4 regions of the Arthrobacter sp. TJ-170 genome follow, and region 3 is predicted to be linked to each of the others. Evidence: riboswitches for the same ligand, from Rfam matches in the RefSeq annotation. Region 3 holds a riboswitch; each other region holds the start of a gene.
The links. A riboswitch is a leader RNA that binds a small molecule or an ion and turns the genes downstream of it on or off. The one in region 3 is predicted to bind S-adenosylmethionine.
Positions count from the first base shown of each region.

Region 1: another riboswitch for S-adenosylmethionine. It lies ahead of AC4D1W_RS05045 (aminotransferase class V-fold PLP-dependent enzyme); the one in region 3 lies ahead of AC4D1W_RS00125 (cobalamin-independent methionine synthase II family protein).
Region 2: another riboswitch for S-adenosylmethionine. It lies ahead of AC4D1W_RS07950 (ABC transporter ATP-binding protein); the one in region 3 lies ahead of AC4D1W_RS00125 (cobalamin-independent methionine synthase II family protein).
Region 4: another riboswitch for S-adenosylmethionine. It lies ahead of AC4D1W_RS15285 (bifunctional o-acetylhomoserine/o-acetylserine sulfhydrylase); the one in region 3 lies ahead of AC4D1W_RS00125 (cobalamin-independent methionine synthase II family protein).

Region 1 covers NZ_JBZCNL010000002.1:227,532-232,230, forward strand. The annotation lists gene rsgA (ribosome small subunit-dependent GTPase A) at 1-993, shown strand, start outside; gene AC4D1W_RS05035 (cold-shock protein) at 1,168-1,371, shown strand; gene hisN (histidinol-phosphatase) at 1,530-2,354, shown strand; SAM riboswitch class IV at 2,411-2,526, shown strand; gene AC4D1W_RS05045 (aminotransferase class V-fold PLP-dependent enzyme) at 2,555-3,928, shown strand; gene AC4D1W_RS05050 (class I SAM-dependent methyltransferase) at 4,018-4,699, shown strand, end outside.
Region 2 covers NZ_JBZCNL010000003.1:206,743-211,441, forward strand. The annotation lists gene AC4D1W_RS07945 (aliphatic sulfonate ABC transporter substrate-binding protein) at 1-1,013, opposite strand, end outside; gene AC4D1W_RS07950 (ABC transporter ATP-binding protein) at 1,082-1,912, opposite strand; SAM riboswitch class I at 1,918-2,015, opposite strand; gene AC4D1W_RS07955 (ThuA domain-containing protein) at 2,085-2,780, opposite strand; gene AC4D1W_RS07960 (substrate-binding domain-containing protein) at 2,777-3,199, opposite strand; partial or broken gene AC4D1W_RS07965 (DUF2264 domain-containing protein) at 3,404-4,699, shown strand, end outside.
Region 3 covers NZ_JBZCNL010000001.1:20,298-24,996, reverse strand. The annotation lists gene AC4D1W_RS00135 (uracil-DNA glycosylase family protein) at 1-527, shown strand, start outside; gene AC4D1W_RS00130 (HNH endonuclease) at 623-1,516, shown strand; gene AC4D1W_RS00125 (cobalamin-independent methionine synthase II family protein) at 1,618-2,856, opposite strand; SAM riboswitch class I at 2,867-2,963, opposite strand; gene AC4D1W_RS00120 (DUF3040 domain-containing protein) at 3,321-3,599, shown strand; gene AC4D1W_RS00115 (hypothetical protein) at 3,906-4,625, opposite strand.
Region 4 covers NZ_JBZCNL010000009.1:57,218-61,916, reverse strand. The annotation lists gene AC4D1W_RS15290 (GMC family oxidoreductase) at 1-679, shown strand, start outside; gene AC4D1W_RS15285 (bifunctional o-acetylhomoserine/o-acetylserine sulfhydrylase) at 832-2,148, opposite strand; SAM riboswitch class IV at 2,192-2,308, opposite strand; gene AC4D1W_RS15280 (galactose oxidase-like domain-containing protein) at 2,464-4,699, shown strand, end outside.

The sequences.
Region 1 (4,699 bases), on a different contig from region 3:
CGGATCATCACTGTGGACCGCGGACGGTATACCGCCGTCGTGGATGAAGACACGAACGCGGAACGCATTGTCATTGCCGCCCGTGCCCGGGAGCTGCGCCGCTCCCCCGTCGTTGCCGGCGACCTCGTTGCACTGGTGGGTGATGTGAGCGGCGAGCCGGACACCCTTGCCCGGCTGGTCCGGATCCAGGATCGACACACCCTCCTGCGACGCAGCGCCGATGACACAGATCCCGTGGAGCGGGCGGTGGTCGCCAACGCCGACCAGCTGGTAATCGTCGTGGCTGCCGCCAACCCCGAACCGCGCACCGGATTCATCGACCGCGCGCTGGTCGCCGCGTACGACGCCGGTATCCAGCCGCTGCTGTGCGTCACCAAGGCGGACCTCAAGGATCCGGCGGACCTGCTGGCCAATTACGAACACCTCGACCTGCTCATCATCACGAGCCAGACCGCCTCCACCCCCGACGGCGTCGAAACGACCTCCGCCAGCGGCACTTCCGCGCTGCTGGCCCCGGGTGCCGTAAGCCGGCTGAAGGGTCTCCTGGAGGGGAAGGTGAGCGTGCTCCTAGGCCACTCCGGGGTCGGCAAGTCCACCCTGGTGAATGCGCTCACGGGAGCCAACCGTGCCACCGGCGGCGTCAACGCGGTGACCGGCCGCGGTCGCCATACCTCTTCGTCGGCCTACGCGCTCAAGGCCGCCGACTCCGCGCCCGGCACGTGGATCATCGACACGCCGGGGATTCGTTCCTTCGGCCTCGCCCATGTCGACGCCGACCGCATCCTGGCCGCCTTCCCGGATCTCGCGCCCGGGACCGAGCAGTGCGAACGGGGGTGCAGACACGACGACACCGCAGTCAACTGCGGGTTGGACGGCTGGGTCGATTCCGGGGACGCCGGAGAGTCGGGACCCGTGCGCCTAGCTTCCCTGCGAAGGCTGCTCGGTGCTGGGATCGAGCCCGCCCAAGGCTCGAAAGAATTAGGGCTCCAATAGCCGGTGCGCGCACAGCGGCTCATTGCCTGCTAGACTGAACGTAGTTGTTGTGTTGCGCATGAATATTTAGCCTTGATTTCTCTACGGAGTTCGAAAGCTTTTTTTGCAGGCGATGGAACACCGCGACGGGAACCCCGAAGTACGGGGGGATCCTACACTCAAGGAATGATTTAAATGGCAACAGGTACAGTCAAGTGGTTTAACGCTGAAAAGGGCTTTGGATTCATCGCTCCTGACGACGGCGGCGCTGACGTCTTCGCTCACTTCTCCGCAATCAACTCCGGCGGCTTCCGCTCGCTCGAGGAGAACCAGAAGGTCAGCTTCGAGACCACCCAGGGACCCAAGGGCCCCCAGGCTGAGAACATCTCCGTTCTCTAACTCTTAGTTTTCAAAGGAAGGGACATCGGCTATCGGCCGATGTCCCTTCCTTGCGTTAAGACCGCAGTCAGCGGGCATCGCCCACGTGCAAGGGCACTCAACGCCCCGGGCATCAGGCCTCCCGCATCTGCGCGTCCCGAGGATATAGGTTGAACAGTATGAACCTCCAGAGCTACAACGATGACCTTCGCCTTGCCCATGTGATGGCCGATTCCGTCGATGACCAGACCATGTCCAGGTTCAAGGCGTTGGATCTGGCGGTTGAGACCAAGCCGGACTACACCCCGGTTACCGATGCAGACAAGTCAGCGGAAGAGGCAATCCGCGGACAACTCTCACGCGCCCGCCCGCGGGATGCCGTGCTCGGCGAGGAATTCGGGAGCAGCGGCGCGGGCTCGCGGCGGTGGATCATCGACCCGATCGACGGCACCAAGAACTTTGTCCGTGGAGTGCCGGTGTGGGCCACACTCATCGCTCTGGTGGATGAGGGCCGCCCCGTCGTCGGCGTCGTCAGCGCTCCCGCCCTCGGGAAACGGTGGTGGGCAGCAACCGGGACGGGAGCTTTCACCGGCAAGTCGCTGGCCGCCGCAACACGCCTCCGGGTCTCAAGCGTGTCTCGTCTGGAAGATGCTTCACTCTCCTACTCGAGCCTGTCGGGATGGAAGGAACGCGGCAACCTCGATGAATTCGTATCTCTCACCGAATCGGTCTGGCGTACACGGGCCTATGGTGACTTCTGGTCATACTGCCTCGTCGCTGAGGGCGCTGTGGACATCGCGTGTGAGCCTGAACTCAACCTGTACGACATGGCCGCCCTGGTACCGATTGTTACGGAAGCCGGTGGCCGGTTCACATCATTGGAAGGCGCGGACGGGCCCTTCGGCGGCAACGCGCTCGCAACCAACAGCACCCTGCATAACGATGTCCTGAAGATGCTCAACCCTTCGCTGGACGATCTGCTCCAGGAGAATACGGGTGCCTGACGTAGCCGCGTAACAAAGCGAGCGGAGGGTCCGGACTGTCTTATTCTGGACTCATTGGTCACGAGTGCCAGCGATAAACCCCGGTTTGCTGGCCGGCAACCCTCCTTCCGCGGTGGGGTGCCCCGGGTGACGACCAGGCCGTTCCAGAAAAGTGGTTCGGCAAGCGCGGGGCCTCCCTTGGCAGGTCCCTTGAGACCACTATGGGGTTAACTTCCGTGAGCAATGCACTTCTAGAGAGCACCAGCGAACTATCCGCGGCACCGCTTGCATCCGTGTTGGGCGCTGAACTGCAGGCGCCGCTGGTTGACGGCACCGCTGTCCGCTACGTCAATCTGGACTACGCCGCTTCGACGCCGGCACTGCAGCAGGTCAATGACTACCTGCAGAGCGTTCTGCCCTACTACGCCAGCGTTCACCGGGGCGCCGGATACGCATCCCAAATTTCAACGTCGCTGTACGAGAATGCACGGAAGACCGTCCGGACCTTCGTCGGCGGTCGTGAAGACGACGCGGTCATCTTCACCCGAAACACCACGGACTCCCTGAATCTCCTGGCAGGTTGCGTACCTGGAGACGGCGAGGTCCTTTACCTCGACCTGGAACACCATGCCAATCTCCTGCCCTGGCTGGGCCGCCCCCATCGCGGACTCGTCGCCGCCGACACGATAGAGGCGACGTTTACCGCTGTGGAGGAGGTGCTGGCTTCCGGGGGAATCAACCTGCTTGCCGTAACCGGTGCCTCAAACGTGACCGGTGAGGTTCTGCCCATCAACCGGCTCGCCGCCCTCGCCCATGCTCATGGCGCACGCATCGTCGTCGACGCAGCCCAACTGGCACCGCACCGACGGATGGATATCGGGCATGACGGCATCGATTACGTCGCTTTCTCCGGACACAAGCTGTATGCACCGTTCGGCTCCGGAGTTTTGGTCGGCAGGCCTGACTGGCTTGACGTCGGAACACCCCACCTTGCCGGCGGCGGCGCCGTGAAGGCGGTGAAGGTCGATTCAGTTTCCTGGACAACCGGCCCTGCACGGCATGAAGGCGGGTCGCCGAACGTCCTGGGCGCAGCAGCGCTTGCCCACGCGACGGAGGTTATCGCAGCCCTGGACGCGGAAGACTGGCTCCGCCATGAATCAGATTTGCGAAACGCCCTGGTGGACGGGCTCTCCGCCCTTACCGGCGTCACCGTACACCGCATCTTCTCCGACAGCACCGACGCAATCGGTGTAGTGAACTTCTCCGTCCACGGTTACGACGCCGGCCTCGTCGCCGCCTACCTTTCCGCGGAGCATGGCGTGGGGTTGCGGGACGGGAAGTTCTGCGCCCACCCGCTGCTGAAGCGCCTGGGCCTGCCATCGGGATCGCTGCGCGCAAGCTTCGGGCTTGGATCGCGGCAGGACGATGTCGACAGGCTGCTCACCGGCCTCGCCTCACTCATCCGGGATGGGCTGGGAACCGACTATGTTGTCGACGCAGGGCGTTGGGTACCGGCTGTCGAGACCCGTTCCTTCCCGGATTGGGCTCCGCACACTCCGGGAACTGCGGGCGCAGCACCCTGCACAGCTGACTGATGGCGCGCTGACACTCCCGTTTCCCGAGCAGTCGAGACCGGGTGATTTAATTGACGGGTTCTGATCAAGTATCGACAGGAGCTATCGTCATGGGCGTTGGGGGTCCGCGCCTCGCTGAGCACCGCCGTCGTGAGTTGGCTCGGGGCTATCTGCAGGACAGTGAGCGCTATGAGCGCGTCCGTCCGGGGTATCCCCCGGAATGTGTGGACTGGCTCGTCCCGCGGGATGCACGGAGCGCTGCCGATATCGGGGCGGGAACAGGAAAGTTCACTAGGGAGCTCATCCACCGTTGCCCTGAGGTGACGGCGATCGATCCGTCGGAGGACATGCTCTCCGTCCTAGGACAGCAGCTCCCGGCGGTGGAGAAAGTTCAGGGCACGGCCGAGGCATCCGGTCTCGGCACTGCGAGCGTTGATGTTGTTTCAATCGCCCAGGCCTGGCACTGGTGCGACGCGGCGTCGGCGAGCGCGGAAGCGGCGCGCATCCTGGTACCGGGAGGAGTCCTCGGCCTTGTCTGGAATCAGCTGGATGTCAGCGTGCCGTGGGTGCACCGGCTCTCCCGCATCATGCATGCCGGAGACGTGTTCCGGCCGAACTACCGTCCCGCGTTGGGACCACTCTTCTCGGAACCGGAATCGATGGTAGTCGCCTGGACCCAGGCCCTCCCGGCTCCGGACATCGTTGAACTCGCCCGGTCCCGCAGTTACTATCAGAACGCTTCGCTGGGCACGCGTGCGAAAGTGGAGGCGAACCTGTCCTGGTACCTCCACG
Region 2 (4,699 bases), on a different contig from region 3:
GCGTTGGTGACGAAGGAGTCGTCGAAGAGGGTGTCGAGGGCTTCATCGATCTGCTCCTGCGAGGAGACATCACCGGTTTCCACGAATACCGGGCCGACCTTCTCGAGAACCTTCCGCTGTGCCTCGCCCGGTGCGGGGTCGACGTCCAGGTTGGTGCGTTCGATGATGACGGCGTTGGCGATCTCGACGTCGATGCCGGCAACATCGGCGAGGATCTGTGCCGTCTCCTCCGGGTTTTCCTTCGCCCACTCGCGCGCCTTCTCGTAGGCATTCACCACGGTCTGGGCAAGCTCGGGGCTCTCGGAGAGGAATTCCTCGTTGGCGTTGAGGAAGCCGTAGGTGTTGAAGTCGATGTTGCGGAAGAAGAGCTCGGCGCCCTCCTGCTCAGCCGAAGCCATGATCGGGTCCAGACCCGCCCAGGCGTCAACGGATCCGTTGTTCAGTGCTGCCCAGCCGTCGGCGTGCTGCAGGTTCTGCACGGTGACCTCGGAGGGGTCGATGCCAGCGGACTCGAGCGACTGGATCAGGAAGAAGTAGGGGTCGGTGCCCTTGGTTGCCGCGATCGACTTGCCGCGCAGGTCCTCAAGGGTCTCGATGCCGGTGCCCTCGACGGTGACCATGGCGGACCACTCGGGCTGGGAGTAGATGTCGATCGTCTTGATCGGTGACCCGTTGGAACGGGCGAGGAGAGCAGCGGACCCGGCGGTGGATCCGACGTCGACCGCTCCGGCGCGGAGGGCTTCATTGGCCTTGTTGGAACCGGCGGACTGGACCCAGTTGACGGTCACGCCTTCGTCCTCAAGCTCCGCTTCGAGCCAACCCTGGTCCTTGATGACCAGGCTGAGCGGGTTGTAAGTGGCGAAGTCAATGTTGAGCTCGGTGGCCGTGGAAGCCTCTTCGGTGGACGCGGCGTTCTCACCGGCGAGGCAGCCGGTCAGGGCGAGCGTGCCGGTGGCGGCGAGCGCTACGGACAGGACGGCGCGGCGGGTGAAGGGCGAGCGGGTGCGGTTCATGGTTTCCTTTGCGAGGGGTAGCAGTCGCCGTGCAGACGGGCACGACGACGGAACAAGCTGTGTGTGGTCTAGTGGCCTTTGACGCCGAGGGTGGTGAGCAGGGAGCTGCGCATTCGGCCGAGGTCGGCGGCATTGCGGTCCCGCGGGCGGTCGCCCGGGACGGTGAGCACCTCGGTGACGGAGGCGCCGGGGCGTGACGGATCGGCGGACTTGCCGAGCACGATGATGCGGTCTGCGAGCTGGAGGGCCTCGTCGACGTCGTGCGTCACCAGCAGCACCGTAGTGGGCTGGGCTGCGTGGATATCCAGAAGGAGGTCCTGCATCTTCAGCCGGGTGAGGGCGTCGAGGGCGCCGAACGGCTCATCGAGGAGCAATACGCCCGGGTTCCGGGCTAGTGCCCGGGCCAGGGATGCCCGCTGGGCCATGCCGCCGGACACTTCACGGGGCCGGTGCCCGGCGAAGTCCGCGAGCTCCACGAGTCCCAGCAGTTCGGTGACCTTCGCCTTGCCGGCGGCCGCGCCGGTTCCCCTGGGCAGGCCGATTGCGACGTTGGCCCGGAGCGACAGCCAGGGGAGGAGACGCGGTTCCTGGAAGGCGACGGCGCAGCGGTCATCGATGCCGTTGACCGCGGTTCCGTCGATGAGGACGGCACCGGATGTTGGTGCGTCGAGGCCCGCTGCGGCCCGCAGGAGCGTGGACTTCCCGCAGCCGCTGGCACCGACGATGGCGAGTACCTCACCGGCGCGGACATCGAGGGTGATGTCGCGGAGGACTACATGCTCGCTGGTTCCGCCGCCGAAGGACCGCGTGAGGGAGGAAAAGGTCAGGGGAAGGGCCAGCTTGTGTGTGGCGTTGTTAGTGGCCTGTGCCTGCTGCTGCGCGCTGAGAACGGTGCTCATGTATAACTCCATCGCTCCTGGCAGTAGCACCCGTTCTCCTGCATGCAGGTAAGGGTTGCTGCGGCGTCAACGATCCAGGTCTCTCGGCCGCTCGGGATGGTGGACTTCCACTAAACGACTTTCTGACGTGCCTTTGCAATATATGTCGTAACAAAGCAGGCCCACGCTGCGGTCAGGCGAGCAGCCAGTCCACCGCGCGCTCCAGCAACTCCCGGCGCTCCGGTGACGCGTACGACACCGCGTCGTGGCCGAGAGCGTCGTAGAAGCTTCGCGCTGTAGTGGTTCCCGCTCCCCGTTTCGCAGTGCGTTCAAGCGGTCGCTCCAGCGACCAAATCAATGGGTGGAGGTGCCCCTCGTGTTCGTGGCGGGCATGGACGACGACCTCCGGTGACGTGCGCAGCCAGCTGTAGCGTTCGTCGTCCACCGTGAAGTCAGGGACGCCCACCGGAAAGGAGCCCTCCAGCACAATGTGTGCCCGGCCGTACTCCGGATGCATGGACACGCCCCGCACCCACCGACCGCCGAGTGCCTTCTCCCACGATTCCGAATCCAAAAAGCTGGTGGAGCTGGAGTGCAGGGCCAGCAACGGCCGCCCGCCGGCAATCCAGGCGTCCAACCCCGCGGAGGCGGCCTCTGATCCGGGGGACGTGCCGTCGTCGTCGCGGGGGAGACCGACGTTCACCACCAGCAGGTCCGGCCAGGAGGCGGAGTCCTGGAGGCCTTCGAGAGCGCAGTCGACGTCGTCCGCGGTTTCCACGGTGAGACCGTGGTCTTGAAGTAGGCCTGCAACCGCAGCGGATGTCTCGGCGAAGGGGTGCCAGGGGTCCGCGTACCGTCCGGTGCCGCTCAGGAGCAGTGCTGTTGTCATGGGGAGCTCATCTCTGTAGGTGACGGGTGAGGCGTTCCAAGCGAGGAGTCCCTCACGATTAGGTCCGGATTCAGCTCCAGGCGGTGGACGGGCCGTCGCCGGCCCTCGGCGATCCGGGCGGCGAGCATCTGCACCGCCACCCGGCCGACGTAGTGCTTCGGTGGCCGCACCGCGGAGATGGCGGGCTCGGCAAGGTAGGCGACCTCGTCGTCGTACGCTACGACCGCCAGGTCATCCTTAGGATTTATCGAAGTGCTCGGCCCGCGGACTGCCCTGCTTTCCAGCCGTCTCGTCGAGTGCTGCGTCCGTGGAGAGGCGGAAAACGTGATTGCTTCATGCCGACTCTGAGTATGTACTGGTCCCGAACGTGATGCAAGGCACACCGATCGAGTATCAGCCACAGGAAAGGACCGCTCCATGAATAAGCCGGAGGCAGTAGCTGCGATGGGTTATGGAACCTTCGCCGAACGGATCGTCGCCGCAGGGCCGGAGCGGTTGGGATGGGTGGCGCCGGGTGAAGGGCTCATGAGCGCATGAACAAGCTGACACTTCCGACCCTGGACCGGGAACTCTCGCCCTATACGGGATGGACGCGCGAGCACCACGCGGCCCAGGCCTACTCGATGCTGCTCGGCGTCCGCAAGTGGGCCAGTCCCAGCCATGCCCGCATCACACCGCCCGGACGCGAAGGCGGCTACGGCCGGGCCATCGACGGCCTCGAAGGCTTCGCGCGCACCTTCCTCACCGCGGGCTTCCGGCTCACAGGCGAGCGCGGCGACGATCCGCTAGGACTTGCCGAGTGGTATGCCGAGGGCAAAGGTCGAGGCTGCGGCCCTGGCCATCGTGCTCGACATGACGCGCCCCTGGCTGTGGGACGGACTGGACGCCACCGTCCAGGAACAGCTCGTCGACTGGTTCTCCCTGACCACCGACGCGGAGTACCCGCCCATCAACTGGGTCTGGTTCCGCATCGTCGTCCAGCAGTTCCTGAAGTCCGTTGGTGCGGACTACAGCCAGGACAACATCGACGAGGACCTCGCGCTCCATGACACTTTCGTGCGTGACGCCGGCTGGTACAGCGACGGCAGCCAGCGCGCCTATGACCACTACGCAGGCTGGGCACTCCATCTATACCCGGCGCTGTGGCACCGGATGGCCGGCCACGACGACGACGGTCCCGGCCCCACCCGCCGCGACCGCGATACCGCGCACCTCGACCGGTTCCTGCTTGACGCCGTCCGCCTAGTCGGCGCGGATGGTTCCCCGCTCATCCAGGGCCGGAGCCTGATTTACCGCTTCTCTGCCGCGGGGCCGTTCTGGGGTGGAGCGCTCGCCGGCTGCACCGCCGTCGAGTCTGGTCTCCTGCGCCGCGCTGCAAGTGGGATTCTGCGGCACTTCGCCGACCGCGGGGCCCCCGACAGCGACGGACTGCTCTCACTCGGCTGGCACCACGAGTGGCCGAAAATGGCCCAGTCCTATTCCGGGCCGGGGTCACCCTACTGGGCATCGAAGGGGCTGCTGGGGCTCGCGCTTCCGGCAGATCACGAGGTCTGGACGGCCGTCGAGAAGCCCCTGCCCATTGAAGAAGGCGACTTCGCCTTTACTGCTGCGGCACCCGGCTGGGCTGTCAGCGGCACCAGGGCTGACGGCGTCGTACGTGTGATCAACCACGGCACCGACCATGCCCAGGAGGGAGCTGAGGTTGCCGACTCTCCGCTGTACGCGCGGCTTGGCTACTCGACCGCTACCGCGCCGATCATGGACGACGACGGCGAGACCCACCCTCTCGACATGTCCGTCACCCTCGCGGACGAGAACGGCCGGCCGAGTCACCGCACCGGCTTCACCACGCTTGACATCCAGGCAACCGATGACGACGCCGGTGCCCTTATTGGGGCCTCCCGCGCGGTCACGCACTG
Region 3 (4,699 bases):
CACCGCACGTTCAGAGCCTGGAGCAATGGCGAGCCAGCTACGCAGCCATCAGATCAACACCCATTCCCCACTTCGACCCGGCTGACGCCGGAGACCAGGCACGCGTTCTCTTCGTGCTGGACCGCCCGCAGGAGGAAGTGCTCTCCGAAAGCGGAACAGGTTTCGTGTCCGTCGACAACCCCGACAGCGCCGCAGAGCGATGCTGGATCGAGCGCGATTCCGCCGGTCTACACGAAGGCGTCCTGATGTGGAACATGGTTCCCTTCCTCGTGTCGAACCCCAATGCTGACAACCGGACGGCAGGCGCAAAGGCGTTGGGCTCGGTGCTGCGCCTTCTGCCGCGACTGGAGGTTGTCCTGCTCTGCAGTGATGCCGTACAGCAGACCTGGGACAAGCATCTACAAGACCGGGTCCCCCGGGTCACCGTAATCAAGGCCCCGGGTGTCGGCCCGCAGTCATTGTCCCGCAAGGCAAAGCAGGACGAGCTTAGAAAGGCCGTCGAACGCGCAAAGCGTCTGGTCGGCTGACAAACGTCACCTCATCCGAAGCGCCCGCCTGCGCCGTCAACCGCCAGGAACGCAGCGCCGTCGCAAGTCTGCCGCCTGAGTGACACACTGACCTCATGACGGCAGTACTTCTGGGCTGGGACCCGGATAGGGGGAACTGGGGTGGGTTCTATCCAACGATAGTTGCAGAGGTGCGGCGTTCCGGGTGGCATGTGGAGCGCTGGCCGCTCGTCATCGGGAAGCCCTTGCCTGTTGGTACTGAAACCTGGTTGTTCGTGCATGGGGGTAGGCCCAACCAGCGAGGTTTGATCGGGCACGGATTCACGATTGATCAACCGTCAGCGGTGACACTTTCCGATCCGAACAGTGACAGCCCCCGCCTGCATGTCGGCGTGCAGTTCGACCTTCTCCTGCCCGAGGGCGAACAGCTGCGCATGGATGAACTGGTGGCTCGGATTCCCAACATCGATTGGAAGACAGCAATCACCTCGGGCAAGCAGATCCAGTCCAACGCGGAGGCGGCAATGAGGGCGGTCTGGGCAGAACATGTTCTGGACGGTGCGTCTCCGAGCGCGAATACCCTGGACCCGCTCCCGGGCTCATATCCGGAGGCCGCGTTGATTCGCGTTCCGACCAACCGGTACGAGCGCAGTCCCGAAACGAGAGCCGTCGCGATCGCCCATCACGGGCCGAACTGTCATGCCTGCGGTTTCGATTACGAGGCCAAGTATGGCGCTGAGGGCGCCGGATTCATTCACGTCCACCACACGGTGCCGGCCTCCTTACTTGGGCCCGACTATGAGATCGACCCGATCACCGATCTGGTCCCGTTGTGCCCGAACTGCCACTACATGGCTCACAGTAGACGCCCCACCCCGTATACCGTTGCCGAGCTGCGCGCCATGATCGCGACCGCGGGGCATTTGCCGGGAGTGGTCGTCACCGCGGAGCAACAGCGAGCGCAGGACGCTGCACTAAGGATCGCCCAAGCTCGCTCTGTTACAGAATGAACGATTCCGGACCGGCATCCGCCGCCCCAGACGACATGCAGCGGGACGACACATCACCGACGTGTCGTCCCGCTCAGAGTTCCCTAGGGTGTTTTGTACGGTTAGATCAGCGTCGCTGAACGGCCGAACAACTTGTTTGAGGCGATCTGCGCCCCGCGGCCCAAAGCTTCAAGCTTGGCTGTGGCGATCTGCGGGTGGAGTCGCCCTCCGAGGCCGCAGTCGGTCGAGGCGATGACATTCTCGCGCCCCACCAAGCTCGCGAAGCGTTCGATGCGCTGCGCGACCAGCTCAGGGTGTTCAACCACGTTCGTCGCATGGGAGACGACACCGGGCACTATGAGTTTTCCGTCCGGCAGCGTGGTGTCCTGCCAAAGGGCCCACTCGTGTTCGTGGCGCGCGTTCGCGGCCTCGAAGGAGTACGACCCGGCGTTGATGCTCAGCACAAGGTCCAATATGTGCCGGAACTCTAGATCCGTCGTGTGCGGACCATGCCAGGATCCCCAGCACACGTGCACTCGGACCTGGTCCTCCGGCAGGCCCCGCAGTGCGTAGTTGAGGGCCTCCACCCGGATGCGGGTGAAGCGCTGGTAGTCCTCGACGCTGGGTTCGGGGTTGATCTGATCCCAGTTCTCAGCGAGGGAGGGGTCATCGATCTGGACGATGAGACCGGCGTCGACGATGGCCCGGTATTCCTCGCGCAGCACGTCGGCCCATGCATAGATGAACTCTTCCTCGCTGGCGTAGTAATCGTTGCCGATCCTGCTCGCCGACCCCGGCGAAAGTGCGGTGATGAATCCCGTTCGGACGTTCGCCGCGTCAAGGCCTACCTTGAGGTTCGCTATGTCCGAGGCCAGTGCATCCTGGCCGATGTATGAAATTGGACCGGTAGCGGAGGGGAACGCCGTGGCGTTTTTGCCAAGCTGGATTCCGCTCTCAGGGTCCTGATACGCTGCTGCGAAGCGAGTCCAGTCGCGCCGATCCGCGAACGACGTCAGTTTGATCGCGCCGGGTTCGCTGCGTACGGCATCGGCGAGGATCGGGTTGTAGTCCGTCAGTTCAAGACCGGCGGTACGCTGGAAGCTGTAGGTCCACCAGGCGCCGTAGTCCACGGCATTCGACATGGCCTTGCCGTACTCGCCATCCCCCGGGATGGTAATTCCGAGGTCCTTCTGCCACTGGACGAGGTCCACCACGGCGGAGGTGAGCAGGCCCTCGAATTCCGGGGTTCGCTGCAGGGTGAAGCCATCCTCAGCGAGGGTTCTGGCGGCGTTGGCGGCGATCAGTTCCGGTGTGCGCGGCAGGGAACCGGCGTGGCTGGTGTGAATGCGATCAGTTGTCATGGTGCTGTTCCTTCCATCGGTCCTGCCATTAGCACCGTTCCGGATGGGAGGTCCGGGGGAAGCTGCAGCGTCACGGAGGCAGGTCTCTCAGCTGCTCTGGATGGTGGGGTTTAGGGCTCTAAATCCACCGGTGACGCAGGCACGCCCTCTCCACGGCCACAGGCCTAGCACCAACAGAAGAGGCTCCCACCATCATGGTGGCGCTGTCAGCCCCACCCAAAAACACCCCGTCACGAACCGAAACGAAGCATCCCACGAAGCTTAGAGCGGTGAATGGGATGAGCGCTGCTAAAGCCTGACCAATTCCCACTTTCGAGATCCATAGGGCGCTCTGTGCTCTCCCCCGGGCAAGGACCATACTGGATACAGAGCAAGCATTGTGAAAGTCATCGCCGGGTCCGTCGCTGTTACGCGCCGTTCCCTGTCGGTGAAGCTCCGCAAGACCAGGGACAAGAAGGCCGTTGATGCCGTTATCGGATGAAGAGCGTAGACGCCTACGGGAGCTCGAAGAGGAGCTCGCGGCAGAGGACCCCGATCTGGCCCACAAGTTACAAGACGCGGGACCATCCAAGCGTATCGGCGCGCGCGAAGTTTATGGGCTGCTGACCATCCTGGCCGGCTTCGGACTAATCATCGCTGGAATCAGCATGCAGCTGACCATTCTCGGTGTCCTGGGTTTCCTCGCAGCAGGCGCGGGAGCTTACCTCTTCTTCAGCGGTTGGAGCACGCGCCGCTTCCCCTGATGTCCCGGTTAGGTCTGTCGGCCGGCGACGAGGCCTCGCGGAGTTAGCGGTGTTGCGGCAGTCAACCAGCCTTCTTAGTGGAGCCCCCTGCCGGATTCGAACCGGCGACCCCCTGTTTACAAGCTCTTTGGTGAGCTTCCGCCAACGGGAACGAACGACGACGAACAAGCACGTCCTTCCGCGCAATTCCCCAGGTTTTCGGCACATTCGAGGTCTACGTTCGTAGCCTTTCGTGTCCGTCAGTTCTGCTTCGCACCGCGGGGTTGGAGGGGATATGGAGGGGTTGTCGGGTCTGGCGAGAGCTGCCTAGTTCGCATTCGCCTTCTCTTTTTTCTGCCAAACTCCGCGCTTCGACGCTCCGATGCTGGCGATGAGGAATAGTACAAGCCCCGCTAGGGTGAAGAAAAGGGCGGCGTCACCGAGTGGGTTCCCAAATAATTGCAGAATGAGGGGTGCTCCAAGCATGAGGAAGACCGCGAACGAAAAGGTGTACAACCAAACCTTGTTCCTGGCCCGCTCCACATCATGTGCGTCACTCGATTGTCCCGCCACTCGCGCGACTATCTGCGGCTTCTCCAACGGCCCGTCTGTCACGAAATGAATGTCAACCCATTCCTTGGGGTTCAGCATCTTTGGCTCGATGTGAACTTCATTTTCGCGCGATGAATCTAATGTCCAAGAGATGCCGTCAGCCGAGGTCGCGCTTACGGAAGCAGCCAGAAGTTGCCCTCTATTGAACAGAATGCGGATGGGACCGTCGAAATCTTCGGACCGGATTTCGGCCTTCCCGGCATTGCCTATTCTCAAGACCACGATGTTGGGACTGAAGACGTCTTGTCCGTCGTAAACCACTTTCAGCGGCAACGAACGACCCTTGAAGCTGACCAACGCCGTGGAGCTGATGACTTCCCAGCCCAGTCTCTTTGGTTTCCTGGACAGCCAGAAGAAGATAAATCCCGTGACTAAGCCCGCCAGACCTAAGAGGTTGCCAAGCTGGCTGTCCAGCCATTGATAGAAGGTGTCCACACCCTGATGCTAGAGGAGGACACCGACATTCCCGTTCCCAGCGACGGTCTCTGACGAGTAGCGCAGCAAGGGTT
Region 4 (4,699 bases), on a different contig from region 3:
GGTGCCTATGGGCGACACTGCGCCAGCCGAGGTACATCTCTTCTGGAAGAGCAACCCGGACCTGCCCGTCCCGGACACACAGCCGATCTTCTTCTCCGTCCCGATGTACTCCCAAAACTACGGGCCAGCAGAGATGACGGGCCCCGACAACGGCTTCTCAATGCTCGGCGGTCTCGTTCGTCCGGCCAGCCGCGGCGAGCTAACCCTCACCGGACCCAACCCTGAAGATCCGATGCGCATCGATCTGGGGGCGTTGAAGGAACAACAGGACGTCGACGCTCTTGTTGCCTCCGTGCGTCAATGCCGTCGGATTGGCCAGACGCAGGCTCTGGCTGGTTGGGAGCCGACCGAGATCTACCCCGGTCCGGAGGTCCCAGATGAACAGTTGGAACAATACGTCCGCGAATCCGTGGTGACCTACCACCACCAGGTTGGGACCTGCCGCATGGGCCAGGACGATCTGGCCGTGGTCGATCCTACAACCTTCGAGGTCCACGGACTCAAGGGTCTTCGCATCGCGGACGCATCCATCATGCCCTTGGTGCCCACGGGCAACACCAACGCCCCGACCATCATGATTGCCGAACGTGCCGCCGCCCACCTCACCGGCCGTGACGCCGTAGGCGCCAATAAGGAACAAGTCAACGACATGAGGACAGAAACAAAATCAGCGCTCTGAAACTCTCGTAGAAAGATGGGGTGGCGGCTTACGCCCAGCCGCCGCCCCTATTCCTCAAGCCCGGCAAGTTTGAGGAATAGCGGCGCAATAGTTGGCCGCGGTGATGATCTTGTAATGGCAACTGTGCCGGAGGGTAGAAGCCGCTACTCCCCCTACGCCTCTTTCGCTGCACGGAAGCCGGTCTCGAGGTCCGCAAGGATGTCGTCGATATGCTCGAGCCCCACGGAGAGCCGGACCAGCCCCGGGGCCACGCCGGCCACGACCTGCTGTTCGGGGGAAAGCTGGCTGTGCGTAGTGGATGCCGGGTGGATGACCAGGGAACGGACATCTCCGATGTTCGCAACGTGCGAGTGCAGTTCGAGGGCGTCCACAAACCGCTTACCTGCCTCGGCTCCGCCCGCGAGGTTGAACGAGACAATCGCACCGGTCCCCTTCGGGCCGTACTTGCGTCCACGCTCGTACCAGGGGCTTGACGGAAGCCCGGCGTAGGCGACCGATTCGACGTCGTCCCTTGCCTCCAGCCAGCGGGCAACTTCCCCCGCGTTGGCGACGTGGCGTTCCATCCGCAAGCTCAACGTCTCAAGGCCCTGGGAGATCAGGAAGGCGTTGAAGGGCGACACCGCCGAGCCCAGGTCCCGCAGGAGTTGGACGCGGGCCTTGATGATGTAGGACAGGTTGGCACCCAGGGTGCCGCCTTCTCCGAGGTCGCGGCTGTAGACCAGCCCGTTGTAGGTGGGGTCCGGGGTGTTGAAGCCGGGGAAGCGCTCCGGGTCCTTGCCGAAATCGAACTTGCCGGAATCCACTATGACCCCAGCGATCGCCGTGCCGTGGCCGCCAAGGTATTTGGTCGCTGAGTGGACCACGATGTCCGCGCCCCACTCGAGCGGCCGGATCAGGTACGGCGTCGACAGCGTGTTGTCGACGATCAGCGGCACCCCTGCTTCATGGGCAGTGCGGGAAACACCCTCGATGTCGAGGACGTCCTGCCGGGGATTGGACACAACCTCGGCGAAGAAGAGCTTAGTGTTCGGCTGCACGGCGTCGCGCCATTGGTCGAGATTGTCGGGGTCGGCCACGAAGGTGACGGAGATGCCAAACTTCTTCAGCGTGTGCGCAAACAGGTTGTAGGTCCCGCCGTACAGGCTGGGGCTGGCGACGATGTGATCGCCGGCCTCGGCAACATTCAGGACCGCGAAGGTTTCCGCCGCCTGCCCAGAGCTGAGAAGGAGGGCAGCCAGACCGCCCTCCAGGCTGGCGATCCGCTGCTCCACCGCGTCCTGGGTGGGATTACCGATGCGCGTGTAGATGGGCGCCAGCTCAGCCAGCGCGAAGCGGTTCGCAGCGCTCTCGGCGCTGGGGAACACAAAGGACGTGGTCTGGTAGATGGGCAGTGCCCGGGCACCGGTGGTGGCGTCAGGCTCCTGCCCGGCGTGGATCTGGCGTGTTTCGAAGGACCATCCGTTGGACATTCAAGGCTCCTCTACTTTGGGCCCGGCATGCTCGGAGCACCACGGGCCGCGCTTGCCATCCGACCCTTCGCCGGACAGCCGGGTCCTCACCCGGGGCACCCCGCCGCGGATGGAGGGTTGCCGGCCAGCGAGCCGGGGCTTAATGCTGGCGCTCATGACCTGAGGCAAGTGTAGGCAGGCGAACTGTGTTGGGTACCAAGATGACGAAGATGTACCTGTCGCGCGAAGCCCACGTCAGTCGTCCCAAGATCCTTACATGGCGCCCGGGTTAGCTTTTGCTAAGCACGGGGGATGAATCTGGACGGGGGCGCACAGATGTCGCGACTTGTATCCGCGGTTGTGATCGTCTCCCTGCTGGTCGCCGGATACGGGGCTTCGGCTACGGCTACGGCGTCGGCCGAGCCTCCGAGCGCGACCGGAGCACACGATCACGTTCCGGTGCCGCAAGCTGTCGCCACGGAGGCGGGATCGGAGCCCGAAAAGGCCACCGGAAACCTGACCGTTCAGGCCGTCGCAAATGGGTCGCAGGGGTCCTGGGGCCCGACGATCAGCTTCCCGCTTGTCCCGGCTGCGGCGGCGCTGCTGCCGGGCAACAAGCTGCTGACCTGGTCCGCCTACTCTTCCACCACGTATGGCGGGGCCCGGGGATACACTCAGACGTCCATTCTGGACCTCACCACCGGCGAGGTGAGCCAGACCCAGGTATCCAACACCGGTCACGACATGTTCTGCCCCGGGACGTCAATGCTGCCGGACGGGCAGATCATGGTCAGTGGGGGCAGCAACAGCACGAAGACCTCGCTGTACAACCCTGCGACGAACACCTGGACCGCGGGGCCGGACATGAAGATCGCCCGCGGATACCAGTCCAACCTGACCACGTCCACCGGCGAGGTGTTTACCATCGGCGGGTCATGGTCCGGCGGCGTCGGCAACAAGCACGGCGAGGTGTGGTCCGCCGCCGACGGCTGGCGAACGCTGCCGCTTGTGCCGTCCGACAGCATTCTGACCAACGATCCTGCCGGCGAATACCGGTCCGACAATCATGCCTGGTTGTTTGCCGCCCCCGGTGGCCGGGCGTTCCACGCCGGGCCGAGCCGGCAGATGAACTGGATCTCGAGCACAGGCAATGGCAGCATCAGTTCGGCCGGTCTGCGGTCCGATAGCCCGGACGCAATGAACGGCAACGCCGTGATGTACGACGTCGGAAAGATTCTCACCGTGGGTGGAGCGACCGACTACGTGGGCAGAAATGCCACGGCGCGGGCGGACACCATCGACATCAATAACGGACTCACAGTGGCCCGGACCTCGGACATGGCCGTCAACCGGACGTTCGCGAATGGAGTCGCGCTGCCCGATGGCCAGGTGTTGGTGGTCGGCGGTGAGGCCGGTGCTGCTTCGAGGGCCCCAGAAATCTGGGACCCGGAGACCGGACAGTGGACCACGCTCGCCCCGATGGCCACTCCCCGCGCCTATCACAGCGTTGCCCTGCTGCTCCCGGATGGCCAGGTCTTCGTCGGCGGTGGTGGCCTGTGCGGCAATTGCACGACGAATAACTTGAACGGACAGATTTTCACGCCGCCTTACCTGCTGAACGCAGACGGCAGCCCGCGCACCCGGCCGGAAATCGTGTCCGCCCCGGCCTCCGCCACGCCCGGCAGCACGATTGCGGTGACCACTGGAGCGCCGACCACGGAGTTCTCCCTGATGCGGATGGGTACGGTGACCCACTCCGTGAACACCGATCAGCGGCGGGTTCCGCTGACCGCGACTGCGGTTTCAGGCACCACTGCGTCGCTGACCTTGCCGGCGGATCCCGGCGTGCTGGTGCCGGGCAATTACCTGCTCTTTGCAGTGGACGGCAACGGTGTGCCCAGTGTCGCCTCGATGATCACGATCGGTTCCCAGCAACCGGCTGCCGCTCCATCCCGCCCGAGCATCGGCAGCCCCGCTGATATTGTGGCGGCCGGGCCGGACGGCGTGCTGTGGAATTACCCGGCCACGGGCCAGGGCGGCTTCCAGCCCCGGCAAAAGATTGGCACCGGCTGGTCCGGGCTGGCGAAGGGGCACGTGACCGACTGGAACAACGACGGCGTCTTCGACATCATCGCGCAATGGAAAGGCGGCCGGCTGAGTTTCTACCCCGGAAAACATGAGGGAGGGTTCGCGCCTGCCCAGGCCATCGGTTCAGGGTGGGGCAATTACCACCTGACGATCGGCCGCTGGCGCGCGGCCGACAAGTACCCGGGTGTCCTTGCCTACGACGCTGCAGGAACTCTCTGGTACTACGGCAACAGCGCCGGACAGGCATTGAGTCCACGAATCAAGAGCGGTACCGGCTGGGGTGGCCTCTACCTCGCCATGGTGGACTTCGACCAGGACGGCAGGCAGGACCTCCTCGCCAGGCGCAGCGACGGCAACCTGCTGCTGTACCGCTCCACGGGAACTGGCACCTTCATCACCGAACCCAGGCGCCTGGTCGGCAACGGGTGGAACGCCGTCGACAGCATCACCGCGGTGTCAGCATTCGCCAACGGAAGCCAGGGTG